2 regions of the Arthrobacter sp. NPDC058192 genome follow, and region 2 is predicted to be linked to the other one. Evidence: predicted binding sites of a transcription regulator. Region 2 holds the regulator's gene; the other holds the start of a gene.
The links. Region 2 encodes LexA, which represses DNA repair genes until DNA is damaged. Its sites were predicted from a motif close to TCGAACANNTGTTCGA; they were not measured.
Positions count from the first base shown of each region.

Region 1 (7,583 bases), on a different contig from region 2:
TCAGGGTCCAGGAGGTGAAGAAGGAGCGGCGGTTGTCCGGGGCGTGCTCCAGCGTCATGGAAGAGGCGCCGGCCTGCTCGCCAGCCGCGGACAGGCCCTGGCAAAGCCGTGCCAGCACCAGCAGTGCCGGCGCCCACCAGCCCACGGTCTTGAAGTCCGGCAGGCAGCCGATGACAAATGTGGAGGCACCCATCAGCAGCAAAGTGAACATGAGGACCTTCCGGCGCCCCGCCCTGTCGCCGAAGTGGCCAAGGATGACCGCGCCCACCGGACGGGCCACGTAGGCGAACCCGAACGTGGCGAAGGACATGATCGCGGCGTTGGTGTCGGCGTCGGGGAAGAAGACGTGCGGGAAGATCAGCGCCGCTGCGGAACCGAAGATGAAGAAGTCGTAATACTCGACGGCGCTGCCGAGGAAGCTTGCAAGGGCCGCCTTCTTCGGCGTCCCGCCCGTGGCGGTGCCCGTCGTGGACGGGAGAGTCTGGCTCATGGTGTTCCTTTGGTGTGACGACGTTGTCGCTGATGGATCAGGAAGGTCTCGACTGCCGCTGGCTCAAGTGTGGTGCAGCCGGGGGGCCGTGGAAAGACCCGGACTTGTAGCCGCATGGTGGGAGCTACGTGTGCGATGTAGCAATCATGGCTGTGAGCGCAGTCACCTGTCAAGAAAAATAATCACCATCTAGAAATAGCTCTCACGATGTGGGAACATCGGGATATGAGTGTGAATCAAGCCACAGAAGAGTCACCCCCTTCCGGATACCGCGCTGAGCCCGCCGGCAAGGCTGCCAAGGCGGCCAGGGAGGAGTCGCGGACGGACATGGTGGGCAAGGCCTTGAGCCTCCTGGTCCTCCTGGGCGACGAGCCGCGGGGCGCCAGCGCCGCGGAAATCTCCCGCCGGGCCGAGCTGCCGTTCAGCACCACATACCGCCTGCTGGGCTCCCTGACCAGGGACGGCTTCGTCGACTATGAGCCGGACGGCCGGCGCTATCATCTGGGCCTGCGCGTCTTCCAGCTGGGCCAGCGCGTCTCCAACCATCACGGCTTCGCGGGCACGGCGTTGCCGATCCTGCGGCGCGTCACCGAGGAGACCGGCGAGGCCACCATTCTTTCCGTGCGTGACGGCAACCACCATCTGACGGTGAACAAGGTGGACGGCCCGCAGACCTTCCGGGTCACCAGCGACCCCGGCCACCTGGGCGCGCTGCACACCACATCGGTGGGCAAGGCGCTGGTGGCCTTCGCCGACGACGCGACCCGCGCGCAGCTGCTCGCTGATCTGCCCCTTGAGTCGCTGACGGAGCATTCCATCACCGACCGCGACGCGTTCCGGGCGGAAATCGAACTGGTCCGGCGCCGCGGTTACGCCACCATGGACGAAGAAAATGAGCTCGGCATGCGGGCTGTCGCCGTTCCGCTGTTCAACGCCCAGGGCCACGCCTTCGCCTCCCTCGCCACCGCCGTGCCGGTGTTCCGGCTGAGCATGGAGGCCCTCGTGGCCCACGTTCCGCTGTTGCAGGCGGCCGCCGCCGAGCTCTCCGCCCGGCTGCCCCAGCAGTGATACCCGCCTTCCGCCCCGGCACGGGCGTCGGCCCGCCCACAATGTTCGATACTCGAACAACCGTGCAATATGTGAACAAAATCTGTACTGTAATGCCTATCACCCGGCCCGCCGGCGGCGCTGCAAGCGTCTCCGCCCGCCGAGTGCCGTTGTCAAAGGAGCTAACCGGATGAGCAATCGAGCAGAGTCCTTCCTCGTGGGCCTGGTGGGAGACGGCGTCACGCCGTCCCTCACGCCCTATATGCATGAACGCGAAGGTGACGTGCAGGGCCTCCGGTATCTTTACCGCCCCATCGACCTCATCGAACTCGGCCTGCCGGGCCAGGCTGTCGGTGAGCTTCTCTCCGGCGCCCGGCGCCTGGGCTTCAACGGCCTGAACATCACCCACCCGTGCAAGCAGCTCGTGCTCGACTACCTTGACGAGGTCTCTGCGGACGCCCGGCGCCTCGGAGCCGTCAACACCGTGGTGATCCGTGACGGCCGCTTCATCGGCCACAACACCGACTTTTCCGGGTTCGCGGCGGCGCTGGCCTCCGGGCTTCCCGCCGCTACCCTGGACCGGGTGGTGCAGCTGGGGGCCGGCGGCGCCGGATCCGCTGTCGCCTATGCCCTTCTCACCGCGGGCGTCCGCGAGCTGGACCTCGTGGACATGGATGCGGCCCGCGGCGCGGCCCGTGCGGCAGAACTGGCCGGGTTCTTCCCAGACCGGACCGTCACCGCCCGGACGACGGCGGAGCTGCCGCGGCTCATGCCGCTGGCCGACGGCCTGGTGCACTGCACCCCCGTGGGCATGGCCGCCCATCCGGGCGTGCCGCTGGACATGTCCCTCGTCCAGTCCCGGCACTGGGTGGCCGACATCGTATACCGGCCGATCGAAACCGAACTGGTCCGCGCGGCCCGGGCCAAGGGCTGCGAGGTGCTCGACGGCGGCCGGATGGCCGTGGGTCAGGCCGCCGACGCCTTCCGGATCTTCACCGGGCGCGAGGCCGACGCCAGCCGGATGCGCTCCCACTTCCTGGAGCTCGTGGCGGCCGAAGAAGTGGCCGCCTGATGCGCACCGGAATCGCCACCGTCTGCCTCGCCGGGACGCTGCGGGAAAAAATGCAGGCCTGCGCCGTGGCCGGCTTCGACGGGATTGAAATCTTCGAACAGGACCTCGTCACATCCCCGCTCAGCCCGGAAGACGTCCGGAAACTGGCCGCCGACCTCGGACTCACCCTGGACCTCTACCAGCCGTTCCGCGACTTCGACAGCGTCGGGGAGGACGTGCTCGGCGCCAACCTGCGCCGGGCGGACGCCAAGTTCCGGCTCATGTCCCGGCTGGGCATGGACACCATGCTGCTCTGCTCCAACGTGGGCACCGCCACGATCGACGACGACGGGCTCCGGGTTGAACAGCTCGCCCGCCTCGCGGAGCTGGGGGGCGAGCACGGCATCAAGGTCGCCTACGAGGCCCTGGCCTGGGGCAAATACGTCAACGACTACGAACACGCCCACCGCTTGGTGGAGGCCGTGGACCACCCGAACCTGGGCACCTGCCTGGATTCCTTCCACATCCTTTCCCGCGACTGGGACACCGCACCGATCGAGGCCTTCAACCCGGACCGGATCTTCTTCGTCCAGGTGGCCGACGCGCCCAAGCTGTCGATGGACGTGCTGTCCTGGAGCCGGCACTACCGGGTGTTCCCGGGTGAGGGGCAGTTCGACCTGGCCAAGTTCATGGGCCATGTGGTCCGCGCCGGCTACAGCGGACCGGTGTCGCTGGAGGTGTTCAACGACGTCTTCCGCCAGTCCGACGTCGAACGCACGGCCGTCGATGCCATGCGGTCCCTGATCTGGCTCGAAGAGCAGAGCGCCAAATGGCTCCAGGCGAACCCGGCGTCCACAGACGGGACGACCGGCAGTGCCGCGGCCGCGCCGAGCCGTGCACTCCGGCGCCGCTACCCGATGGAGCTCGCCACGCTGCCCCGGGTGGCAGAGCCCGCCGGCTTCAACTTCGCCGAGGTCCGGGCCGCGGACACCGCCGGCCTGGAAACTCTCCTCGGCCAGCTGGGGTTCACGTTCAACGGACGCCACCGCACCAAAAACGTGCAGCTGTGGACCATGGGCCACGCCCGCGTCGTCATCAACGAAGAGCCCCTGTCCGTTGCTGCCGGCGCCGCTGCTGCGGGCACCGCCGCCCAGAGGCCACCCGCGGACGCCGCCATTTCGGCGCTGGGCTTCGACGTCGACTCTCCCGTCATCGCCGCCGCCCGCGCCCAGCAGCTCAAGGCCCCCGCGGTGCCGCGCAAGAGTCAGGCCAACGAGGAAGTCTTCCAGGGCTTCGCCGCCCCGGACTCCACCGAGATCTTCCTGTGCCAGGGCAGCCCGGACGGCACGGCGGCGTGGACACGTGAATTCGGCGAAAATCTTCAAGTGCCGGCAGCCGGTCCCGCAGCCGGTTCCGCCGTGATCGACCACGTCAACCTGGCCCAGCCGTGGCAGCACTTTGACGAGGCCGTGCTGTTCTACACGAGCGCCCTCGCGCTGGAACCGCAGCCGTATGCCGAGGTGGCCAGCCCCACCGGACTGGTCCGTTCCCAGGTGATGCTCACCGAGGACCGGGGCGTGCGCCTGGTGCTGAACCTGGCGCCGCTGCTGCAGCAGGAGGGGCCCGCCGCCGGCACCGGGCACCGCCGCACGTACCAGGAACACGTGGCCTTCGCCGTGGATGACCTCGTGGCCACGGCCCGGGCCGCACGGGACCGCGGCCTGGATTTCCTGCAGATCCCGGCGAACTACTACGAGGACCTCGATGCCCGGTTCGCGCTGGACCCGGACTTCCTGGCCACGCTCCGGGAGCTCAACCTGCTCTATGACCGTGACGCCGACGGCGAATTCCTGCATTTCTACACTGCCACGGTAGGCAGCGTGTTCTTCGAGATGGTGGAACGCCGCGGCGCCTACGACGGCTACGGCGCCCCGAACGCGCCCGTGCGGCACGCCGTCCAGTACGACCACGTGCACCAGCTGACCCGCAGTTCCTGAACCCCGCCCGAACAACAAACACACCACTGAAAGGAGGCTGCTGTGCCTGAAGAGCTCAACCTCGACATCTTCAATGCCGACCCGGTCACCGAGGACGTGTCCGACGACGCCACGGAGGCCGCCCCAAAGCACGCCGCTGCTGTCCCGCTCGACGCCGCCGCGGAGTCCCAGTCGGATCTCAGCGCCGAGATGAAGGCGATCGGCGAGGCCTACGCAAAGGCCCTCAAGGACGGCGCCCCGGCCGAGACCCAGCCCCGGCTCGACTACGCCCCGTACCGCAGCAGCGTCCTGCGCCACCCCACGAAGAGCCTGCACCACGCGGACCCGGAAACCATCGAACTGTTCTCGCCGGCGTTCGGGCACATGGACGTCCACGCGCTCGAATCGGACCTGACCATCCAGCACAACGGCGAACCGCTCGGCGAACGCATCGTGGTCTCCGGACGCGTGCTCGACGGTGACGGCCGCCCGGTCGCCAACCAGCTCGTCGAAATCTGGCAGGCCAACTCCGCGGGCCGCTACATCCACAAGCGCGACCAGCACCCGGCACCGATCGACCCCAACTTCACCGGCGTCGGCCGCTGCATCACCGGAGCTGACGGCTCCTACAGCTTCACCACCATCAAGCCCGGCGCCTACCCGTGGAAAAACCACCTCAACGCCTGGCGGCCGGCCCACATCCACTTCTCGCTGTTCGGCACGGAATTCACCCAGCGGATCATCACCCAGATGTACTTTCCGGGGGACCAGCTGTTCCCGCTGGACCCGATCTACCAGTCGATCGTCGACCAGGACGCCCGGGACCGGCTCGTGGCCACGTACAACCACGAAGACACCCAGCCTGAATGGGCCCTGGCGTACAACTGGGACATCGTCCTGACCGGGCCGAAGCGGACCTGGACCGAAAACGAGGCCCTGGGAGTCGAAGGAGATGACCATGAGTAAGCTCACCCCCACCCCCGGACAGACGGTCGGACCGTTCTACGGCTACGCCCTGCCCTACCCCAAGGACCGCGAGCTGCTGGCCCCCGGATCCCCGGGATCCATCCGCCTCCAGGGCACCGTGTACGACGGTGCCGGCCACCCGATCCCCGACGCAATCCTGGAAATCTGGCAGGCAGACGCCGACGGCAATGTCCCGCAGCGCACGGGATCCCTGGTCCGGGACGGCTACACCTTCACCGGTTTTGGCCGCAGCGCCGTCGGCAACACCGGCGCGTTCACCTTCACCACCGTGAACCCGGGACCCACCGAAGCCGGTGCCGCGCCCTTCATCGCGGTGGCCGTGTTCGCCCGCGGCCTGATGAACCGCCTCTTCACCCGGGTCTACCTGCCGGAGGATGAGGCGGCCCTGGCCAAGGACCCGCTGCTCAGCTCGCTGGAACCGGACCGCCGCCAAACCCTGATCGCACGCCGGGATCCCGACGGCGGGCTGACCTGGGACATCCGCCTCCAAGGCGACGGCGAGACAGTGTTCTTGGATTTCAGCGGCGCCGAGGGTGCCGAGAAGTGACTTCCTTCGAAACCGACGGCGACGCCGGCCTGCACGGGGACTTTGGTCTGCTCAGCCCCGTGTCGGCGTCGCCTCTGGTGGCAGCGCTGACGGGGGACCGGGCGGTGCTCGCAGCTCTCCTGAAGGTCGAGGCTGCCTGGGCCGCCGTCCTCGACGATGCGGGCCTCGCCCCCGCCGGCTCCGCCGCGTTGGTGGCAGCCGCCGCGGACGTGGAGCGGTACGACGCCGCGGGCATCGCCGTGCGCGCACAGGGCGGCGGGAACCCCGTCATCCCGCTGCTCGCCGACCTCCGTGAACAAGTCAGGGCGCTCGATACCGATCGTCTTGGCGCCGTGCAGGCCGTCCACACCTCGCTGACCAGCCAGGACGTCCTCGACTCCGCCCTGATGGTGTTGGCCGCCGGGGCGGTGCGCCAACTCGGCTCCCAGCTCACGGCTGCGACGTCCGCCCTCGCCGGCCTGGCCGAAGCCCATGCGCAGACCCTCTGCGTGGCCCGCAGCCTGACCCAGCACTCGCTGCCTTTCAGCTTCGGGTTGCGGGCCGCGCAGTGGTTCGCCGGGCTGGCCGCGGCCGCCCGCCGGCTCGAAGCCCTCGAGTTGCCGGTGCAGACCGGCGGCGCCGCCGGAACCCTCGCCGCCGGCACGCTGCTGACGGAAAAACTGGGGCCGACGGGAGGAACAGGGCTGACCCCGTTTGACCTCGCGGACCGGCTGGCCGCCCGCCTGGGCCTCGCCGCCGTTCCGGCCCCCTGGCACACCAACCGCCTTGCCGTGACCTCGCTCGGCGACGCACTGGCTGCCGTGACGGACGCGGCCGGAAAGATCGCCGCCGACGTCCTGTTCCTGAGCCGGCCGGAAGTGGCCGAACTCGCGGAACCGCGGGCCGCGGGCCGGGGCGTATCCTCGGCCATGCCGCAAAAACAGAACCCCGTGCTGTCCGTGCTGATCCGCAGCGCCGCCCTGCAGGCCCCGGCCCTGGCCGCGCAGTTGCACCTCGCGGCCGCCAATTTCAACGATGAACGCCCCGACGGCGCCTGGCACACGGAGTGGACGGCCCTGCGCCAGCTCCTGCGGCTGGCGCTCGGCGCGGCGGGACAGCTCCGCGAACTGGCCGAGGGCCTGCAGGTCTACCCCGCGGCCATGCGCCGCAATCTCGACCTCGCCGGCCCGCTGCTGCTCTCCGAAGCCGTCAACGCGACTGTTGCGCCGCTACTGGACTCCGCCCGCATCGCCGAGGGCGCCGATCCCGGTTCCGGCTCGAGCGGCAAACAACGCCTGCAGAACGTGGTGGACCGCACGCTTCGGGCACCGGCGGCGGACCAGGCGGCCACCTACCGGAAACTGCTCCGCGAGGCCGTCCCCGAAGAACTGCTGACCGACGCCGGGATTGAGGAGCTTCTGGACCCGGCGAACTACGTCGGCCAAGCAACAGCCATCACCCGGCGGATTCTCGCGGCCTACCCGGAATTCACCGCCCGCCAGGCCG
Region 1 covers NZ_JBHVVJ010000015.1:16,117-23,699, forward strand. The annotation lists gene ACFVVK_RS15135 (MFS transporter) at 1-490, opposite strand, end outside; gene ACFVVK_RS15140 (IclR family transcriptional regulator) at 716-1,558, shown strand; gene ACFVVK_RS15145 (shikimate dehydrogenase) at 1,728-2,609, shown strand; gene ACFVVK_RS15150 (bifunctional sugar phosphate isomerase/epimerase/4-hydroxyphenylpyruvate dioxygenase family protein) at 2,609-4,585, shown strand; gene pcaH (protocatechuate 3,4-dioxygenase subunit beta) at 4,628-5,530, shown strand; gene pcaG (protocatechuate 3,4-dioxygenase subunit alpha) at 5,523-6,098, shown strand; gene ACFVVK_RS15165 (lyase family protein) at 6,095-7,583, shown strand, end outside.
Region 1: ACFVVK_RS15145 (shikimate dehydrogenase) is a predicted target of LexA. The motif match lies at 1,611-1,626, and genes of this name have one in related genera.

Region 2 (7,583 bases):
CGGGCCGTCCATTCCGGGTTCTCCAGGGCCGCCGTGCCCAGGTTGACGCGGGCGACGCCAAGGTCGAGCGCCTTCTCGAGCGATTCGTCGTCGCGCAGGCCGCCGGAGAGCTCCACTTTGATGTCGAGTCGGCCCACCACCTCGCGCAGCAGCTCCGCGTTGGAGCCCCGCCCGAAGGCGGCATCCAGGTCGACCAGATGCACCCATTCAGCGCCCTGCTCCTGCCAGTTGAGCGCAGCCTCCAACGGCGTGCCGTAGCTCGTCTCACTGCCGGCTTCGCCCTGCACCAGCCGGACGGCCTGTCCGTTGACGACGTCGACGGCGGGGAGAAGCTCGAGTACGGGCAGCGGGGATTCGGTGGTCATCGTGGTGTCCTCAGCTTGGGGATTGGTGGTTAGGAAGGCGGCGGGACTGTCAGGACGCCGGCAGGGTCAAAAGGTAGGCGGCGAGCAGCGACATTCCGGCCAGGAGGTAGAACACGATCTGCACCCAGCGCGGACTTTTCTGTTGCCTGAAGGAGATGGCGCCGCCCACCAGAAGTCCGGCGAGGCCCATGAGCACCAGGGACCACATCTAGGCGGTCTGTTCCGGGGTTGCGCGGTTCGGGGTACCCTGTTCCGGCGCTGTGGGGTTTGGCGCTGCAGGCCGCAGGCCCTCGACCCAGTTGCGCAGCAGCCGGGCGCCGGCGTCGCCGGACTTCTCCGGGTGGAACTGCGTGGCACACAGCGGACCGTTTTCCACCGCCGCGATGAACGGGCCACCGTGCTCGGACCAGGTCACCAGCGGCGCTGCCATCCGGGGCTGGATGACCTCGAAGTCCCAGTTCTGCACCCCGTAGGAGTGGACGAAGTAGAACCGCTCGCCTTCGACACCGGCGAACAGCCTGGACCCCTCAGGCACTGTGACCGTGTTCCAGCCCATGTGCGGCACGACATCGGCGGCCAGCGGCTCCACCTTGCCGGGCCACTCCCCCATGCCTTCAGCCTCGGTGCCGTGTTCGACGCCGGCCTCGAACAGCACTTGGAGTCCGACGCAGATAGCCAGCACGGGCCGGCCGCCCGCGACGCGGCGGCCGATCATGCGGATCGCGTCCACGGACTTGAGCTCCCGCATGACGGTCTCGAAGGCACCGACGCCGGGGACAACGAGCCCGTCGGCATTCAGGACGTCTGCAGGCTTGGAACTGAGGATGACTTCGGCGCCGGCCCGCTCCAGCGCGCGGACGGCAGAGCGGACGTTGCCGGAACCATAGTCCAGCACCGTCACGGTGGGTTTGCCCTCCGGGGAAGCGGGCTTGGTGCTTGCGGCGGGGTCGATGATCGCCCCGCCGCGGAGGATCGGGCCGCTCACAGGGCACCCTTGGTGGACGGGATGCCTTCGACGCGCGGATCCGGTTCGACGGCTGCGCGAAGGGCACGTGCGAAAGCCTTGAACTGGGCCTCGACGATGTGGTGGGGGTCGCGTCCCGCTGTGACGTTCATGTGCAGGCAAATCCCGGCGTGGAGCGTGATCGCCTCGAAGACGTGGCGGGTCAGGGAGCCCGTGAAGTGGCCGCCGATCAGGTGGTATTCCTGTCCTGCCGGCTCCCCTGCGTGGACCAGGTACGGACGGCCCGACACGTCAACGACCGCCTGCGCGAGGGCTTCGTCCAGGGGGACGGTCGCCTCGCCAAAGCGGCGGATCCCTGCCTTGTTGCCCAAGGCCGTGCGCAGCACCTCGCCGAACGTGATGGCCACGTCCTCGACTGTGTGGTGAACATCGATGTGGGTGTCGCCGGAGGCCTTGACGGTCATGTCAATCAGGGAGTGCTTGCTCAGGGCCGTCAGCATGTGGTCATAGAAAGGGACCGACGTGTGGATGTCAGAGACACCGGTGCCGTCCAGGTTGATCTCGACCAGGACCGAGGACTCGCTGGTGGTCCGTTCCATACGGGCGGTCCGGCCCTCGGCGGCGGTAGATCCGGTGTTGCTCATGTAGGTGTGTCCTTTGGAAGAAGGCAGGAGGCGGGCTCAGTGGCAATGCTGCGCGCCAAGACTCTGTGACGGGGCGCTGGCTCCCCATCAAGTTTAAGCCCGCGGCTGGGCGGGAGTGTTCAGGATGCGTTCAAGGGCTTCAAGGAAGGCTGTGGTTTCCGTCTCCGTGCCTGCGGTCACGCGGAGATGCCCGGGGATGCCGACGTCGCGGATGAGGACCCCGGCGTCCAGCAAGCCCTGCCAGACCTCGTGGGGGTTCTCGAGGCCGCCGAAGAACACGTAGTTGGAGTCGGAGGCGGCCGGCTTCAGGCCCAGCCGGGTCAGTTCGGACACGATCCGGTCGCGCTGGCGCTTGATGTCGGCGACGTCCGCCATGAGAGCCACCCGGTGGCGCAGGGCGGCCAGGGCCGTGGCCTGGGTGATGGCAGACAGGTGGTATGGGAGGCGGACCAGGCGCAGGGCGTCGGCGACCTCCGGGGCCGCGGCCATGTACCCCAGGCGGGCCCCCGCCAAGGCAAAAGCCTTGCTCATGGTGCGGGAGACAATGAGCCGCTCCCGGCCCGGCAACAGTGCGAGGGCGCTAGGCGTGCCGTCGTGGGCGAACTCGTGGTAGGCCTCGTCGACGATCACGATGGTCTGGCTGGCCTCGCCGGCGTCGTAGACTGCCTCGACCACATCGGGCCCGAGTCCCGTACCGGTGGGGTTGTTCGGGGAGCACAGGAAAACGATGCTGGGCTGAAGCCCGCGGACCTGGCGGGCTGCGGATTCCGCGCTGAGCCCGTAGTCTGCCGCCCGCGTCCCGACGATGTATTCCGTATCCGTGCCGGACGCCAGCAGCGGGTACATCGAGTACGTGGGAGGGAAGCCGAGCGCTGTACGGCCGGGACCGCCGAAAGCCTGGAGGATTTGCTGCAGCACTTCGTTGGAGCCATTTGCGGCCCAGATGTGCTCCGCGCCCAGACCGTGGCCGAGGTACTCGGCGAGGGCCTCCCGCAGTTCCGTGAACTCCCGGTCCGGATACCGGTTCAGCCCGGCGGCGGCGGCGCTGACAGCCTCGGTGATGGCCGCGCGGACATCGTCCGGGACGCCATGGGTGTTCTCGTTGACGTTGAGCAGGATGGGGACGTCGAGCTGGGGCGCGCCGTAAGGGCGCAGGCCACGCAAATTGGTTCGAAGGGGCAGTCGGTTGAGGCGCTCAAGCTGGTCAGTCACGTGACCAGTTTAAGTGGAACCGGCACGGGCGCTGAAACTGTGACAGCCAGGCGGTGTTCCAAGGTGGCTAGTTCGACGGGACGAACAGCTGCTGGCCCGGCATCACATGCGCGGCATCGAGGTTGTTCAGCTGCACGATATCGGCCACGACGTCGCGGGGATCGCGTTCCGGGGCCACGGAACCTGCGATGGCCCAGAGCGTCTCCCCCGGCTGGACTGTGACGGAGATGGCGGGCGTCACCGTCAGCTGGTCCGCGGAATCCGCCGCCTTGGCCGGAGCAACGAGGAATCCGCTGAACGACAGGATGAGCGCCGCCAGCAGGATCAGCGGGACACCAAAAAAGACGAAGCGTCCGCGCCGAGTCAGGCGCAGCGGCGGCTGCTTTGATCGGCCGGCGGAGACCGAAAAAGCGCTGCGGGCAAAAGAGCCGGGAACCAAACTGGCGTGGGACGCGCTTGCTGCTGACATGAACTGAGCCCTCCTGGACCATACGGTGCCGCCCGGCGTGCTCCACTTACCGCCGCCAACCGGCCAAACTTTCGAACATAAAACCGAACGATCTGTTCGACTCCCCAAACTCTGAATCGAACACATCTTCGAATCCTGCTGGTTCTGTTTTAGCACTTAGTAACGAACGATGTCGAGACTCGCTAGAACAAATGTTTGAAAAAGCTCTGCGGCTGGCCTACTTTTGAGGGGTAGACAACCACTTGTGAACTCGATCATTGGTAGTTGATCAGCAGGGTCTGACATTTCAGGCCTGGTGTTCCCGGTGACAGTAGCCACGGCGACCGGGCGGAACGGAAAGGCATTGGCGAACATGGCAGCACAAGCCACCGGCGGACGGGCAACCTCACGGAGCGCCCAGCCCGCACGGGCCCCTAAGAGCCTCACCGTCCGCCAGAAGAAAATCCTGGAGACCATCCAGCGTTCGGTCACTGACAACGGCTACCCGCCGTCCATGCGCGAAATCGGCGATACCGTCGGGCTCGCCAGCCTGTCGAGCGTCACCCATCAGCTCTCCCAGCTCGAAAAGCTGGGCTACCTGCGGCGCGATCCGAAGCGCCCGAGGGCGATGGAAGTGCTGATGCCCCTGACCCTGGACGAGGGGCCCGCCTCCATCTCGGGTGTCGGGAAGTCCAGCGGCCTCCGCACCGTCGGAGGGCTATCCGTCACTGAACTGGCCAGCGCCACCGACACGGCCATGGTGCCGTTTGTCGGACGCATCGCGGCCGGTGGGCCAATCCTCGCGGACCAAGTGGTGGAGGACGTCATGCCCCTCCCGCGCCAGCTCGTGGGCCACGGCGAACTGTTCATGCTCAAGGTAGCCGGCGACTCGATGATCGATGCCGCCATCTGCGACGGCGACTGGGTGGTGGTCCGCCGCCAGGGTGACGCCGTGAACGGCGACATCGTTGCCGCACTGCTGGACGACGAAGCCACAGTCAAGACGTTCCGTCAGCGGGACGGGCACACCTGGCTGTTGCCGCAAAACACCCAGTACGAGCCCATCCTGGGCGACCACGCCGTGATCATGGGCAAGGTCGTCTCGGTGCTGCGCTCCCTTTAGCGCTAGGCCTTCGCGGCGTCCTTCGCAAGGCGCTTGAGGGCGGCCACGGCGATGGACGGATCGGTGGTCGGCCAGAAGGGCGGAAGCGCGGCCCGCAGGAAGCCGCCGTAGCGCTCCGTGGACAACCGTGAATCAAGCACCGCCACCACTCCCTTGTCCGACGTCGAACGGATCAGGCGGCCGGCCCCCTGGGCGAGCCGGATCGCGGCGTGCGTGGCAGAGACGGACATGAAACCGTTGCCGCCGGACTGCGCAACGGCGCGCGACCGAGCCGTCATCAACGGGTCGTCAGGCCGCGGGAAGGGGATCCTGTCGATGACCACCAGCCGGCAGGACACCCCCGGAACGTCGACGCCCTGCCACAGTGACATGGTGCCGAACAGGCACGTGTCCGGCTCGTCGGCAAACTGCCGCACAAGCGCCGTCATGCTCGACTCCCCCTGGCACAGGATGCTCATGCCCAGCCGCGGCCGCATGGCGTCAGCGGCTTCCTCGGCCGCCCGCCGGGACGAAAACAGGCACAAGGCGCCGCCGCCGGAGGCACGGATCAGCTTCTCCAGTTCGTCCAGGGCCTCCGGCGAGGTTCCCCGGCCGGGTTTGGGCAGGTGCTGGGCAACATAGAGGATGCCCTGCTTCGGATAGTCGAAGGGCGATCCGACGTCGACGCCGGTCCAGCACGGGGCGCCGCTGCCCACAAGGCCGAGGCCGCCGGCCGCAGGCTCGAAGGCCGCCCCGATAGCCAGCGTCGCCGACGTCAGGATGACGGTGTGGTCGGCGAACAATCCCTCACGCAGGCGCCCCGCAACGCTCAGCGGAGCAACGTTGATCAAGGCCGGCGCGCTATCGTCGGGCTGGGAGTAGCCTTGCGCCGGATCAAAGGTGCTGTTGCGGGAGAACCACACCACCTCACGGTTTTCCCGCGCGGCCAGGAGCCGTTCGCAGAGTTCCAGGATGACCATCAGCCGGGAGCGAGCCAGCTGGCGGCCGCCGTCGGCCGTTGTGGAGCTGTCCCCCTTGGAATCGGACAGCGCGGCACGGCAGGCGTCGCGCAGCTGGTCGATGCAGTCCAGCTGTTCCGTGTTCAAACCGTTCGGCATCAGCCCGCTGGGGACTCCGGCAAGGGCCAGTTCCAGATGGGACGCGGCATTGTTCAGCGCGTCCACGGTGATGCCGGTGTGCTTCCGCGCCCCGGAGGCAGCGGCGTGCACCATGGCCACGGAGAGCTGGCCGGAGACCGCGCCGGTGACGCGGTCCTGCAGTTCGTGGGCCTCGTCCACCACCACGACGTCGTACTCGGGCAGGACCGCCAGGCCTTCGAAGGCGCTGACGGCCAGCATGGCGTGGTTGGTGACGACGACATCGGCGTCCGCGGCGTTCTGGCGGGCCAGTTCGCTGAAGCACTCAGCAGCGTGCGGGCACTTTTGCGCGCCCAGGCATTCCATGGAGGTGACGGAGACCTGTCGCCAGGCCCGGTCCGTGACCCCGGGCATCAGTTCATCCCGGTCCCCCGTGGCCGTCTCCTCGGCCCACTCGCGCAGGCGGACCACTTCCTTGCCGAGCTGGGAGGACGGGCCCCCGAGCGCGGCGGCGAAGTGCGGCACGCTGGTGTCCTCGCCAAGGGAAAACAGCTGCCCCTCGGAGGGTTCTTCGGACGGGAAGCCGCCCTCGAGTTTGTGCCGGCACACGTAGTTGGCCCGGCCCTTCACCAGGGCGACCTTGACGGGGCGCTCCAGGGCGGGCGTGATGGTCTTCAGCAGCCTGGGCAGGTCCCGGCCAACAATCTGGGTTTGCAGCGCCAGGGTGGCGGTGGAGACCAAGGTGGGCTTGTTGCTGGTCAGCGAGTGGGCGATCAGTGGAATCAGGTACGCCAGGGATTTGCCGGTGCCGGTACCGGCCTGGACCAGCAGGTGGTCGCCGCTGTCGATCGCGCGCGCCACCTGCCGGGCCATTTCATGCTGTCCGTCGCGGCTCTGGCCGCCCATGCCGGACACGGCACGGTCGAGCAGTTCAAGAACGAACTCCTCGCCGCCCCCGCCGTCGGCGTCCACCGATTTTGCCTCCGCCGTGTCCGCGTCCGTGTCCGCGTCCGCGGTTTTGCCGTCCGTACGGTCAGCGCCAGCTTTGGTCACCGCAGCCTCAGTCATTGCTGATGAAGGGATCCAGTTCAGCGGCCAGTCCTTCACGGACCATCACCACAGCGCGGGTCCCGGTTTCCTCGTGGTCCAGGCTCAGGATCTCGGCGTCGGAATCGTGCAGCTTGCTGAGCAGGTCCCCGCGGTTGTACGGGATCAGCAGCTCAAGCTTTACGCTGGGCCGCGGGATGCCGTCACTGATGGCCTTCAGCAGTTCCGGAATGCCCTCACCCGTGCGCGCCGAGACCACTACGTGCCGCGGTTCGCGCTGCTTGAGCCGTTCGACCACGAACGGGTCGGCGGCGTCGGCCTTATTGAGGACGATGATTTCCGGAACCTTCCGGGCGTCAACTTCGCTGAAAACAGACCGGACGGCGGCGATCTGGCCTTCCGGATCGGGGTGCGACACGTCCACCACGTGCAGGATCAGGTCCGAGTCGGCCACCTCTTCCAGGGTGGAGCGGAACGCCTCCACGAGCTGGGTGGGCAGCGAGCGGACAAATCCCACGGTGTCCGCCAGTGTGTAACCCAGGCCGTCGGCCGTCTCGGCCTTGCGCACCGTGGGGTCCAGGGTAGCGAACAGGGCGTTCTCCACCAGCACGCCGGCGTCGGTCAACCGGTTCAGCAGCGAGGACTTCCCGGCGTTGGTGTACCCGGCGATGGCGACCGACGGGACGGCATTACGACGGCGGTTG
Region 2 covers NZ_JBHVVJ010000022.1:8,789-16,371, reverse strand. The annotation lists gene priA (bifunctional 1-(5-phosphoribosyl)-5-((5-phosphoribosylamino)methylideneamino)imidazole-4-carboxamide isomerase/phosphoribosylanthranilate isomerase PriA) at 1-365, opposite strand, end outside; gene ACFVVK_RS18925 (hypothetical protein) at 415-573, opposite strand; gene hisH (imidazole glycerol phosphate synthase subunit HisH) at 574-1,350, opposite strand; gene hisB (imidazoleglycerol-phosphate dehydratase HisB) at 1,347-1,973, opposite strand; gene ACFVVK_RS18910 (histidinol-phosphate transaminase) at 2,067-3,185, opposite strand; gene ACFVVK_RS18905 (LysM peptidoglycan-binding domain-containing protein) at 3,253-3,654, opposite strand; gene lexA (transcriptional repressor LexA) at 4,007-4,756, shown strand; gene ACFVVK_RS18895 (ATP-dependent DNA helicase) at 4,759-6,900, opposite strand; gene hflX (GTPase HflX) at 6,893-7,583, opposite strand, start outside.